3 regions of the Burkholderia stabilis genome follow, and region 3 is predicted to be linked to each of the others. Evidence: predicted binding sites of a transcription regulator. Region 3 holds the regulator's gene; each other region holds the start of a gene.

Region 1 (3,268 bases), 520 kb from region 3:
GGCGGCCGGTGCGAGCGAGGCGGTGAACGCCAGCGCAGCGCCGAGCGTGGCGGTGGCGGCCAGACGGCGCGCGGATTCAAGACGGGAATGATGCATCGATGCCCTCCGATCTATTGTTGTTGGATCGTCATGGTATCGAGGGGACGCATGTGCCGGGCTGGAGCCCGGTCTGTCGAAGCAGAATTCGGGTGAAGCGGGTGGCGCGACGGGCCGGGGCGCGGGCCGTTGCGACGTATCGAGGCGTATCGCTGAGTGTCGCTGAGTGTCGCTGAGTGTCAGCGCATCAGCGCATCAGCGCCGAGACGCGCCCGTCGGGGCCGTAGACGCCAGCCGGCGCGGGCGCCGAGCGCAGTACCGCGAGCGCGCGCTCGTTGTAGTCCATCCGGATCCGGATCAGCATCCCGTTGTTCGCGTTGGCCTGGCGCGCGCGTTCGGCGGCCTGCTGCAGCAATTGCCAGCGGCCGGCGAGGCGTGCATCGCGCTCGGCGGCCTGGTCCATGCCCTTCTTGCCCGGCGCGAAGCCGAGTGCGGAAAGCTGCGTGTCACGCGTGCGTTCGAGCTGCGCGAGCCGGTCGATCAGTGCGGTTTTCTTCTCGACGATCCCGGGCAGCATCTCGAGCGGCTCGGGCGTGGTCAGCGCCTTTTCCTCGTAGACGAGCAGGGACGCGAACGCCTCGACCGTCGCGTGTTCGTCGTTGACCGTGGCCAGCAGCTCTTCTCTCATCGCGTCATGCTCGTCGCGCCGGCGCGCGTGGTGCGGTGCGCCGGCAAACCGGGGGACCGGCCGCGAGGCGGCCGGCTCAGCTGCCCTGCGGTCGCTGCTGCTGCAGCAGTTCGCGGGCGGTGTTCAATACGCCGTCGGCAATCTTGTTCGCATCGATCGTCAGCGTGCCGTTGTTCAGCGCGTCCTTGATCGACTGGACAAGGCCCGTATCGATATCGGCGTTGCCGGACGCGGATACCGAACGCAACTGGCCGGACAGACCCGACAGGTTCACGGTCGTGTCGCCGCCGGTCGATCCTGCGTCGCCTGCCTGCGCGGACGACTGGGCCGTGCCGGATTGCGCACGGGTCGCGCCGTTGCCGGTCGGCGCCAGGGGGCTCGGGTTCGGAGTGGAATCGATCTTCACGATGGGTTTCCTGTACGGTTTGACCCAGATAACGGCCGGGTCGGCCCGAACTTTAGCACCGTGAGCCTGGAATTCTCCGAATAAACAATTCTTTACAATCTGACGAGGATATCCGTCCCTATAACGGAATTTCCACGGTGCCGGCGTCCTTGACGATCGCCGTGACGATCTGGCCGGCCGCCATCCGCACCCGCACCGACTGGCCCGGCGCCGCATTCGCCAGTGCGCTGCCCTCGGCCGAAATCGTGAAACCGGGCCCGGCCGCGACGACCCGTACCGTCTGGCCGGCCGACACCGACGCCGCGCTCTTCAGCATGTCCTGCCGCAGCGGCAGCCCGGCCGAGATGCGCGCGAGCGCGGTCGAGCCGACCGCCTGCGCCGGATCGGTGATGACCGCGAGCGGCAGCACCGTCAGGTCGCCGTCGCGCGCGACCAGGTCGGCGGCGGTCAGCGGCTCGCCGGGCGCGATCTGGCGCGCGGCGACGTAATAGGTGGCCTGCACGGTGACCTTCGCCTGCAGGTAGACGGTCCACGGCCGCTCGCCCGCGCAGCGCACGCCGACCGTGGTGCGGCCCCACAGGCGCGCGCCGGTCGGCAGGAACGGTTCGAGCGTCGTGCACGCGGCGAGCCCGCGCGGAAACGCGGTCGTGACGGTGGCGGTGGTCTTGCCGGGCAGGCCCGCGATCTGCTGCTGCAGGAATGCGAGGGCCGCGCGCCGGATCGTCTCGGGGTCCTGCTGGCCGGGCGGCGTCGCGGGCGCCGCCGCAGGGGCCGTGGCGGTTGCGTTGGCGGACGCCGCCTGCGCACGCGGCGCCTGCGCGGCCGATGCGGCGCGGGCCGCCGCCAGGCGTGCGGCCATGGCTTGCTGCGGCGTCGGCCGAGCGGTATTCGAAGCGGGTTCGGCCGTGCCGGCGACGACCGTCGCGACGGCGGCCGGATCGGCCGCGCGCGCCGCGCCGTAGCCGGTGTTCGCGCGGGGGGGCGCAGCGACGGGGGCCGGCGGCGGGACGGTCGTCACGACCATCGCGCCGGCGGGCTGCGCCGCATAGCCGGTGCCGGCCGCGCCGGACGCACCGGCCGCGGCGCTCGTGCCGGCCGCCGGGCCGCCCGCGTCCGGCGCGACGCCCGAACTCGAACTCGAACCCGAACCCGAACCCGCATTCCCGCCGAACTGCCCGCCGCTCGCCGCATTGGCGTGGGCAAGCGCCGTTTCGGCCGTCTCGCCGCGCCCGGGGATGACGATCATCCCGTCGTCCGCGCGGGCGGACGGCATCGCGATCCACAGCGCCGCGGCGAGCGCACACACACGCCGGACGCGCGTTTGCCGCCCGTTCCTTCCGCGAAGTGCGCTGCCCGTCATCGCCGTGTCCTCGATCCGTTGATCCGATTCGCATTCTAGGGAGCGGGGCCGTCGCGCAAACGATGAATAGAGGGGGCCTTTGCCGCGTTATTCGCCCGATTGCCTGTTGCGCGCGACGCCTACCATCGCTGTCATGGAAAAAAGCCTCTCGAGTCGCCATCCGGCGCGAGAGGCGTGCAGCGCTTCATACGGAGAGACGCACACATGCTGGACAAACTCGATGCGGAATTCGCGTTCGGCCGACAGGCGCTCGACGTGCGCGCCTACCGGCAGGAACTGCTGTCGTCGAACATCGCGAACGCCGACACGCCCGGCTACCAGGCGCGCGACGTCGATTTCTCGTCGACGCTCGCGCGCTCGCTGAAGCAGGCGAACGGCGGCCTCGCGCCGAGCAACGCCGCGCAACTGCCGATGACGCAGCCGGCCGGCGTGACGAGCGGCATGTCGATGGTGTCGACGGCGCCGGGCCACATGGCCGGCGCGGCGAAGCTGATCCCGACGGGCGGCCCGGCCGACGACTACGGCCGCGCGCAGTACCGGATGCCGCTGCAGCCGTCGCTCGACGGCAACACGGTCGATCTCGACGTCGAGCGCGTGCAGTTCGCGAACAACGCGCTGCACTACGAAACCGGGATGACCGTGATGACCCAGCAGATCAAGGCGATGATCGCCGCGATCACGACGAACTCGTAAGCGCGCCGCTTCCGAACCCACGCACAAGGAGCCTCCATGCCTTCGTTGATGAACATCTTCGGCGTCGCCGGTTCGGCGCTGTCCG
Region 2 (3,268 bases), 490 kb from region 3:
GCGCACCGCGTTGATCGATTCGATGGTGCGCTGCAGCTCGCCTTCGAGCGCGCGCTGGTAGTTCACCTGTTCGGCGAACTGGCTGATGCCGAATTTCTGGTTGTCCATCAGCTCGAAGCCGACCGAGCCGCCCTTGGGCAGGCCCATCGCGGCGAGCTTCAGGCGCGTTTCATGCACCTGGCTCGACGGCACGAGGATCGCGCCGCCGGCATCGGCGAACTTGTAGGGAACGTTTGCCTGCTGGAGCGCGGTAATGATCGCGCCGCCGTCGCGGTCCGACAGGTTGCTGTACAGCACGCGGTAGTCGGGCGTGCGGCTCCACAGCACGAGCGCGGTGATCGCGGCGATGGCGAGCGCGACGGCGATCACGAACGGCAGCTTCGGGTTGCCCTTCATCCGCGAGATGCCGGGAATGCGTTCCGCGAAGCCGCCAAGCCCGAAGTCCGCGCCTGCGCCACCCGCGCCCGGCAACGCGGCGGCCGCGGCGGCGCCTGGCGCCGGGCTGGCGAGGCCCGCGCGGGCGTCGGGATTGATCAGCGAGTTGGCCTGCGAATCCATGCGTCGAGTTTCTCCGGAGCGGGACGACTGAGCTCGCTCGGACGAGCGGGCGGACAATGACACGATGCGATTATCGTGATCCGGGGCGGACTCCGATCGACCGAAAAGAGCGGGGTTTCCCCCGTACTTTCTCGGCTTTGCCGCGCGGCGCGCTGCTATCCTTTTTCGCGATCCGGCATGGTGCGCGTGGTGCGGCCCCGGCGGAAACGCCCGGTGCGCCCGGGTCTCTTCTCTCAAGTCTGGGGACAGCATGACTGCGAACGTCAGCGGAATCGGTTCGGTGTTGCAACAGATGCAGTCGATGGCCGCACAGGCGTCCGGCGGCGTCGGGAGCCCGGCGGCGGCGCTGGCCGGCTCGGGCGCGGCGACGGCCGGCACGTTCGCGAGCGCGATGAAGGCGTCGCTCGACAAGATCAGCGGCGACCAGCAGCACGCGCTCGGCGAGGCCAAGGCGTTCGAGGTCGGCGCGCCGAACGTGTCGCTGAACGACGTGATGGTCGACATGCAGAAAGCCAACATCGGCTTCCAGTTCGGGCTTCAGGTCCGCAACAAGTTGGTGAGCGCTTACAACGAAATCGCGCAGATGTCCGTCTGACGCGACGGGCATCCGGCAACGGGCATCCGGGAACGACCTTCCGGGCGTCCGTACGGAGCCGGCATCCCGCGCCCGCCGGCGGCCCCGCGTGCCTAAAGCTTTTCAAATCCCTTCCGATAACTCTGGAGAAGGCCGCGCCGTGCGACGCACGGCGGCGGCTCCCGTATAGCCAAGGCATAACAAGGAGATGCGCATGTTTTCCCCAGGACACGCTGGAGCCAATGCCTATGCGCGTGTCGGCGTCGAGACGGGGGTGATGGGCGCCTCCCCGCACCGGTTGATCGCGATGCTGTACCAGGGCGCGCGGCAGGCGATTGCGCTGGCGCGCATGCATCTGCAGCAGGGCAACGTGGCCGCGCGCGGCGAAGCGATCGGCAAGGCGATCCGGATCGTCGAGAGCGGGCTGCAGGCGTCGCTGAACCGCGACGCGGGCGGCGAGATCGCCGGCCGCCTCGACGCGCTGTATGCGTACATCGGCCGACGCCTGCTGGAAGCGAACGTGCAGGGCAGCGACGCGATGCTGGTCGAGGTCGACGGGCTGCTCGCGACGCTGGAGGAAGCATGGACGGGCATTGCCCCGGAAGTCGCGCGCATGGCCGCGCAACAGGCAGCGGAAGCTTCACGATGAATCACAAGGCCGAATACTTCGCGCGTTACGAGGCGCTTGCAGCCGTGTCGGGCCGGATGCTGTGCGCCGCGCGCGGCGCCGACTGGAGCGCGTTGCCGGGGTTGCAGGCCGAATTCCTGCAGCTCGTCGACGGGTTGAAGGAGGCCGATCCGGGCGTCGCGCTCGACGAATCGGATCTCGGCCGCAAGCTCGACCTGATCCGCCGCATCCTCGCCGACGACGCCGCGATCCGCGATCTCGCGAGCCCGGAAGTGGCGCGGCTGTCCGCGCTGTTCGAGGCGCGGCGCTCGACCAGGGTTTTGACCGATCTCTACCGCGCGCGCGGGTAGGGCCTGTTTTCCGGAGAGACGGACGCGTTGCCGCACGTGGCAGGCGCGTGGGCGGCACGGGCAGCACCGGCGAGCCGTTCCTCCGGATTCGCAACGATGTGGCTGAGGTGAGCAGGCTCCGATCATGACCGGTATCGACTCCGTTGCGGCCGCGCTGCTGGCGAGCCGCCTCGACAGCCTGCTGACCGGCACCGTATCGGCGCCCGCCGGCGGCGGCGCGACCTCGCAGGTCGGCACGCCGGGCGCCGGCGCATCGCCCGCGCCTTCGGCCGGCGGCCCGCCTGCCGCGCCGCCGGCTTCCACGCAAACCGCGCTGTCCGATGTCGGGCGCGTGCTCGACGCGATCTCGCGCGCCGGCGGCGACGCGACGCCGCCCGTTGCCGGGCGTGCGCCGCTGCTGGTCGATCCCACCGTGCTGCTGACCGATACGGCCGTGCCGGCACGCGCGCCTGCTCCGGCCGATCCGGCTGCGGCTTCCACGTCTGCTTCCGCTGCGGCATCGTCCGCCGCGGCGGCGCGCGAGGCGGCAGCGCCGCCGGCGGTCGCGGCGCTGCGTGCGGCGCTCGCGCAGGCCGTGAGCGAGAGCGGCCTCTTCTACGAATCCCATCTGGCGCAGTGGCTGGCCGGCCAGCGTCCGCTCGCGGCGCTGATGCGCGAGCCGCAGGCGCGTCTGGCGGCCGCGCTCGCGCAGGCTGATCCGGATGCCGCGCAGCCCGGCGCGACCGACGTGCTCGACGAACTGCTCGCGCAGCGTCCGCCGTTGCCGGCCGCGACGCGGGCGACCGCGCAACCGGGCATGCCGGCTCAGGCCGGCGCGCCGGCTCGCGACGCCGCGCAGGCTTTGCCGGCGGGCGCCCGGCAGGGCGCGTCGCTGCCGGCCGACGCCGCCGATCCGCTCGATGCGCGCGCCGACGCGAGCTGGACACCCGCTCGCGGCGCGCTGGCCGCCGCCTCGACCGATCCGCAACCGCAGACGCTGGCCCCGGTGCATCCGGCCGCCGTGCCGCTCGTCAGGCAGCAGCTCGATACGCTCGCCACCGACCAGTTCCGCTGGACGGGCGAGGCGTGGCCCGGCGCGCGGCTCGACTGGACGATCGAGCCGGACGATCCGGGCAACCGCGCGCCGCGCGGCGGCGACGATGCGGGCGATGGCATCGC
Region 3 (3,268 bases):
GTGACCCACACCGTCGCGCCGAGGCCGCGCAGCGACTGCGCGCAGCCCTTGCCCACGTCGCCGTAACCCGCGACGACCGCGACCTTGCCCGCGATCATCACGTCGGTCGCGCGCTTGATGCCGTCGACGAGCGACTCGCGGCAGCCGTACAGGTTGTCGAACTTCGACTTCGTGACCGAATCGTTCACGTTGAACGCCGGGAACGGCAGGCGGCCGTCCTTTTCCATCTGGTACAGGCGGTGCACGCCGGTCGTGGTTTCTTCGGTCACGCCCTTGATGTGCGCGAGGCGCTTCGAGTACCAGGTCGCGTCGATGTCGAGGTGCTTCGCGATCGACTTGTACAGCGCGACTTCTTCCTCGTTGGTCGGCTTCGCGATCACCGAACGGTCCTTCTCGGCCTTCGAGCCGAGGATCAGCAGCAGCGTTGCGTCGCCGCCGTCGTCCAGGATCATGTTCGCGAATTCGCCGTTCGGCCATTCGAAGATGCGGTGCGAGAACTCCCAGTATTCGTCGAGCGATTCGCCCTTGAACGCGAACACCGGCGTGCCGGCTTCGACGATCGCGGCGGCTGCGTGATCCTGGGTCGAGAAGATGTTGCACGATGCCCAGCGCACGTCCGCGCCGAGCGCCTTCAGCGTCTCGATCAGCACGCCCGTCTGGATCGTCATGTGCAGCGAACCGGCGATGCGCGCGCCCTTCAGCGGCTGCTCGGCCTTGTATTCGTCGCGGATCTGCACGAGGCCCGGCATTTCGGTCTCGGCGATGTTCAGTTCCTTGCGGCCCCAGCCGGCCAGCGCCATGTCGGCGACGACGTAATCGTGGGAAGCCTTGGAATCGATAATGGCGTTCATCACGCCCTCCTTTCTAAAAAAGTTCTAGATTGGTGACGTGAGCGCCGTTCAGGAAGCGGAGCCGGCGCAAATTGGCCGCGCGGCTGCTTGGTGAAGCCTTCCGAGCCTGGCGGACGCAGGATGGTCCGTCGCAACGCTCCTCGGAAAACGGGAGGGATTGTAGCAAATCGGCGCGCAAAATGCGCGAGCGCGCGGCGTCGGCGCGCGTGGCCGCGAAGAAAGGGTCAGGACTCCGCGCCGACCCAGGCCTGTTCGCGCAGCCGGGCACGCAGGCGGGCGACGGCCTGGCTGTGCAGCTGGCACACGCGCGACTCGCTCACCTCGAGCACCGCGCCGATCTCGCGCAGATTCAGACCCCGTTCGTAGTACAGCGACATCAGCAGCTTCTCGCGCTCCGGCAGCCGCTCGATCGCCTCGACGAGCGCTTCGCGCAGGTGCTCGTCGAGCAGCGCCGACAGCGGATCGGCGTGATCGACGCGGTAGCGGTCGAGGAACGGCTCGTCGTCGGCCGCACGGTCGAAATCCTCGTAGTAGATGAGCTGGCTGCCGTGCAGGTCCTGCAGCATCCCCTGGTATTCGTCGAGCGGCATGTTCAGGTGCTGCGCGATCTCGGTCTCGCTCGCCGAGCGGCCGAGATGCTGCTCGACCTGATGCACCGCGTGCTCGACCTCGCGCGACGTCTTGCGCAGGCTGCGCGGCAGCCAGTCGTTGCTGCGCAGCTCGTCGAGCATCGCGCCGCGGATGCGCTGCGTCGCGTAGGTCTCGAACTGCGCGCCCTGGTCTTCCTTGTAGCGGCCGGCCGCGTCCATCAGGCCGATCATGCCGGCCTGGATCAGGTCGTCGAGGTCGACGCTCGCCGGCATCTTCGCGACGAGCTGCAGCCCGAGGCGACGCACGAGCGGCGCATATTGCGCGAGCACGTCGGCCTGGGACATCTTTCCTTGAGCGTTGTACATCATGGCTCTCTCCTTGCCCTAAGCGGCGTGTGCCGCGCCCGCCTCGTACGACGGTTTGCCGCCCGCGTGGACGGCGCGGCCCGCGCCCGAACGCGGGCGCATCGGCCAGTACAGCAGGTCGGCGGCAATCTGCCGGTAGTCGCGTGCGGCGGCCGACGACGGGAACGCATCGACCACGGCGCGCGTCAGCTCGCGCGCATGCTCGACGAGCGGATCGGCGCTCACGCAGCCCGCGTCGGCGATCGACACGGTCAGGTAGCGGCTCGCGACGCCCGCGAGGTTGTCGAACGCGGTCTTCGCGTCCGCATGGCTGCCGACGTGATTGGTCAGCACGCGGAATTGCGCGAACGCGTGCGCGAAATGCAGCCGCTTCATGCACGCATACGCCTCGGTGATCGCCTGCGCGGCGACCCGCGTGACGACCAGCACGTCGTGCGCTTCGCGCGCGAGCGCCGAGAACGAGCCGTCGGCGCCGAGCTGCGCGTCGACGAGCACGATGTCGGCCGGGCCGTCGACGAAGTCGCTCAGTTGCGCGTCGCTGTAGCCGGCGCGCGCGAGCCGCGCGGCCGAACACAGGCCGAAGCCCGCGGCCACCCGCGTGCGCTCGCCGTCGCGCAGCCACGCACCGGCGAGCGTCGCGGTGGCCGAGTGCACGTCGGCGCGCTCGTCGACGACGAGCACGTCCTTGCCGAGCGACGCGAGCGCCGCCGCCAGGTTCACGATCGTGGACGTGCAGCCGACACCCGCCGGCCCGCCCGTCACCGCGACGATGCGCGAGGCGCGCCCGGCCAGCAGGCGCCGCAGCCCTTCGGCCTGGTCGATGATTCGTTTATCCAAATCGCACCTCGTGCAGCTCGGCGGTGGAACGTGCGGTCAGTGCGGAAAGCAGCGTCGGCATGTCCTCGTCTTGCGGCACGAAGGGCGAGCCGTCGCGCGGCACACAGAACGCGCTCTTCAGCAGGAATTTGGTCGACGCGACGTACAGGTTCTCCGGCACCTTCTGGCCGGTCGACACGTAGTGGACCGGCAGCTTGTAGCGGATCACCGTGTCGAGCACGCCGCCGAGGTGGGTCGCCTCGTCGAGCTTCGTGAGGATGCAGCCGGCGAGGTCCGGATGCTCGCCCGCGCTGCGGTACGCCTGCACGACTTCGTTGAGGGTGTCGCCGTGGCTCGTCGCGTTGAGCAGCAGCAGGCGCTGCACCGGTGCGTTCGCGCCGTGCAGCATCGCGATCTGGTCGGACACCGCGCGGTCGCGCTGGCTCATGCCGATCGTGTCGATCAGCACGATGTGCTTGTTGCGCAGCTCGGACAGCGCGAGCGCGAGATCGCCGGCATCCTTCACCGCGTGCACGGGCACGCCGAGGATCTTGCCGAAGATGCGCAGCTGCTCGTGGCCGCCGATCCGGTAGCTGTCGGTGGTCAGCAGCGCGACCTTGCTCGCGCCGAAGCGCATCACGCAGC

Evidence for each region. Region 3 encodes FliA, which starts transcription of late flagellar genes. Its sites were predicted from a motif close to CTAAAGTTTNNNNNNNNNNNGCCGNTA; they were not measured.
Region 1: the regulator FliA is predicted to act here: its motif matches at 1,160-1,186, upstream of flgM (flagellar biosynthesis anti-sigma factor FlgM).
Region 2: the regulator FliA is predicted to act here: its motif matches at 1,246-1,272, upstream of fliS (flagellar export chaperone FliS).

The regions. Positions count from the first base shown of each region.
Region 1 is NZ_CP016442.1:2,890,115-2,893,382, forward strand. Features, by position in the region: gene BBJ41_RS13455 (SGNH/GDSL hydrolase family protein) at 1-96, opposite strand, end outside; gene BBJ41_RS13460 (flagella synthesis protein FlgN) at 284-724, opposite strand; gene flgM (flagellar biosynthesis anti-sigma factor FlgM) at 801-1,130, opposite strand; gene flgA (flagellar basal body P-ring formation chaperone FlgA) at 1,249-2,490, opposite strand; gene flgB (flagellar basal body rod protein FlgB) at 2,695-3,183, shown strand; gene flgC (flagellar basal body rod protein FlgC) at 3,220-3,268, shown strand, end outside.
Region 2 is NZ_CP016442.1:2,850,975-2,854,242, forward strand. Features, by position in the region: gene fliF (flagellar basal-body MS-ring/collar protein FliF) at 1-558, opposite strand, end outside; gene fliE (flagellar hook-basal body complex protein FliE) at 809-1,153, shown strand; gene fliS (flagellar export chaperone FliS) at 1,347-1,781, shown strand; gene BBJ41_RS13285 (flagellar protein FliT) at 1,778-2,110, shown strand; gene fliK (flagellar hook-length control protein FliK) at 2,235-3,268, shown strand, end outside.
Region 3 is NZ_CP016442.1:2,365,770-2,369,037, reverse strand. Features, by position in the region: gene ahcY (adenosylhomocysteinase) at 1-851, opposite strand, end outside; S-adenosyl-L-homocysteine riboswitch at 884-999, opposite strand; gene BBJ41_RS11005 (RNA polymerase sigma factor FliA) at 1,076-1,810, opposite strand; gene BBJ41_RS11000 (MinD/ParA family ATP-binding protein) at 1,826-2,644, opposite strand; gene flhF (flagellar biosynthesis protein FlhF) at 2,637-3,268, opposite strand, start outside.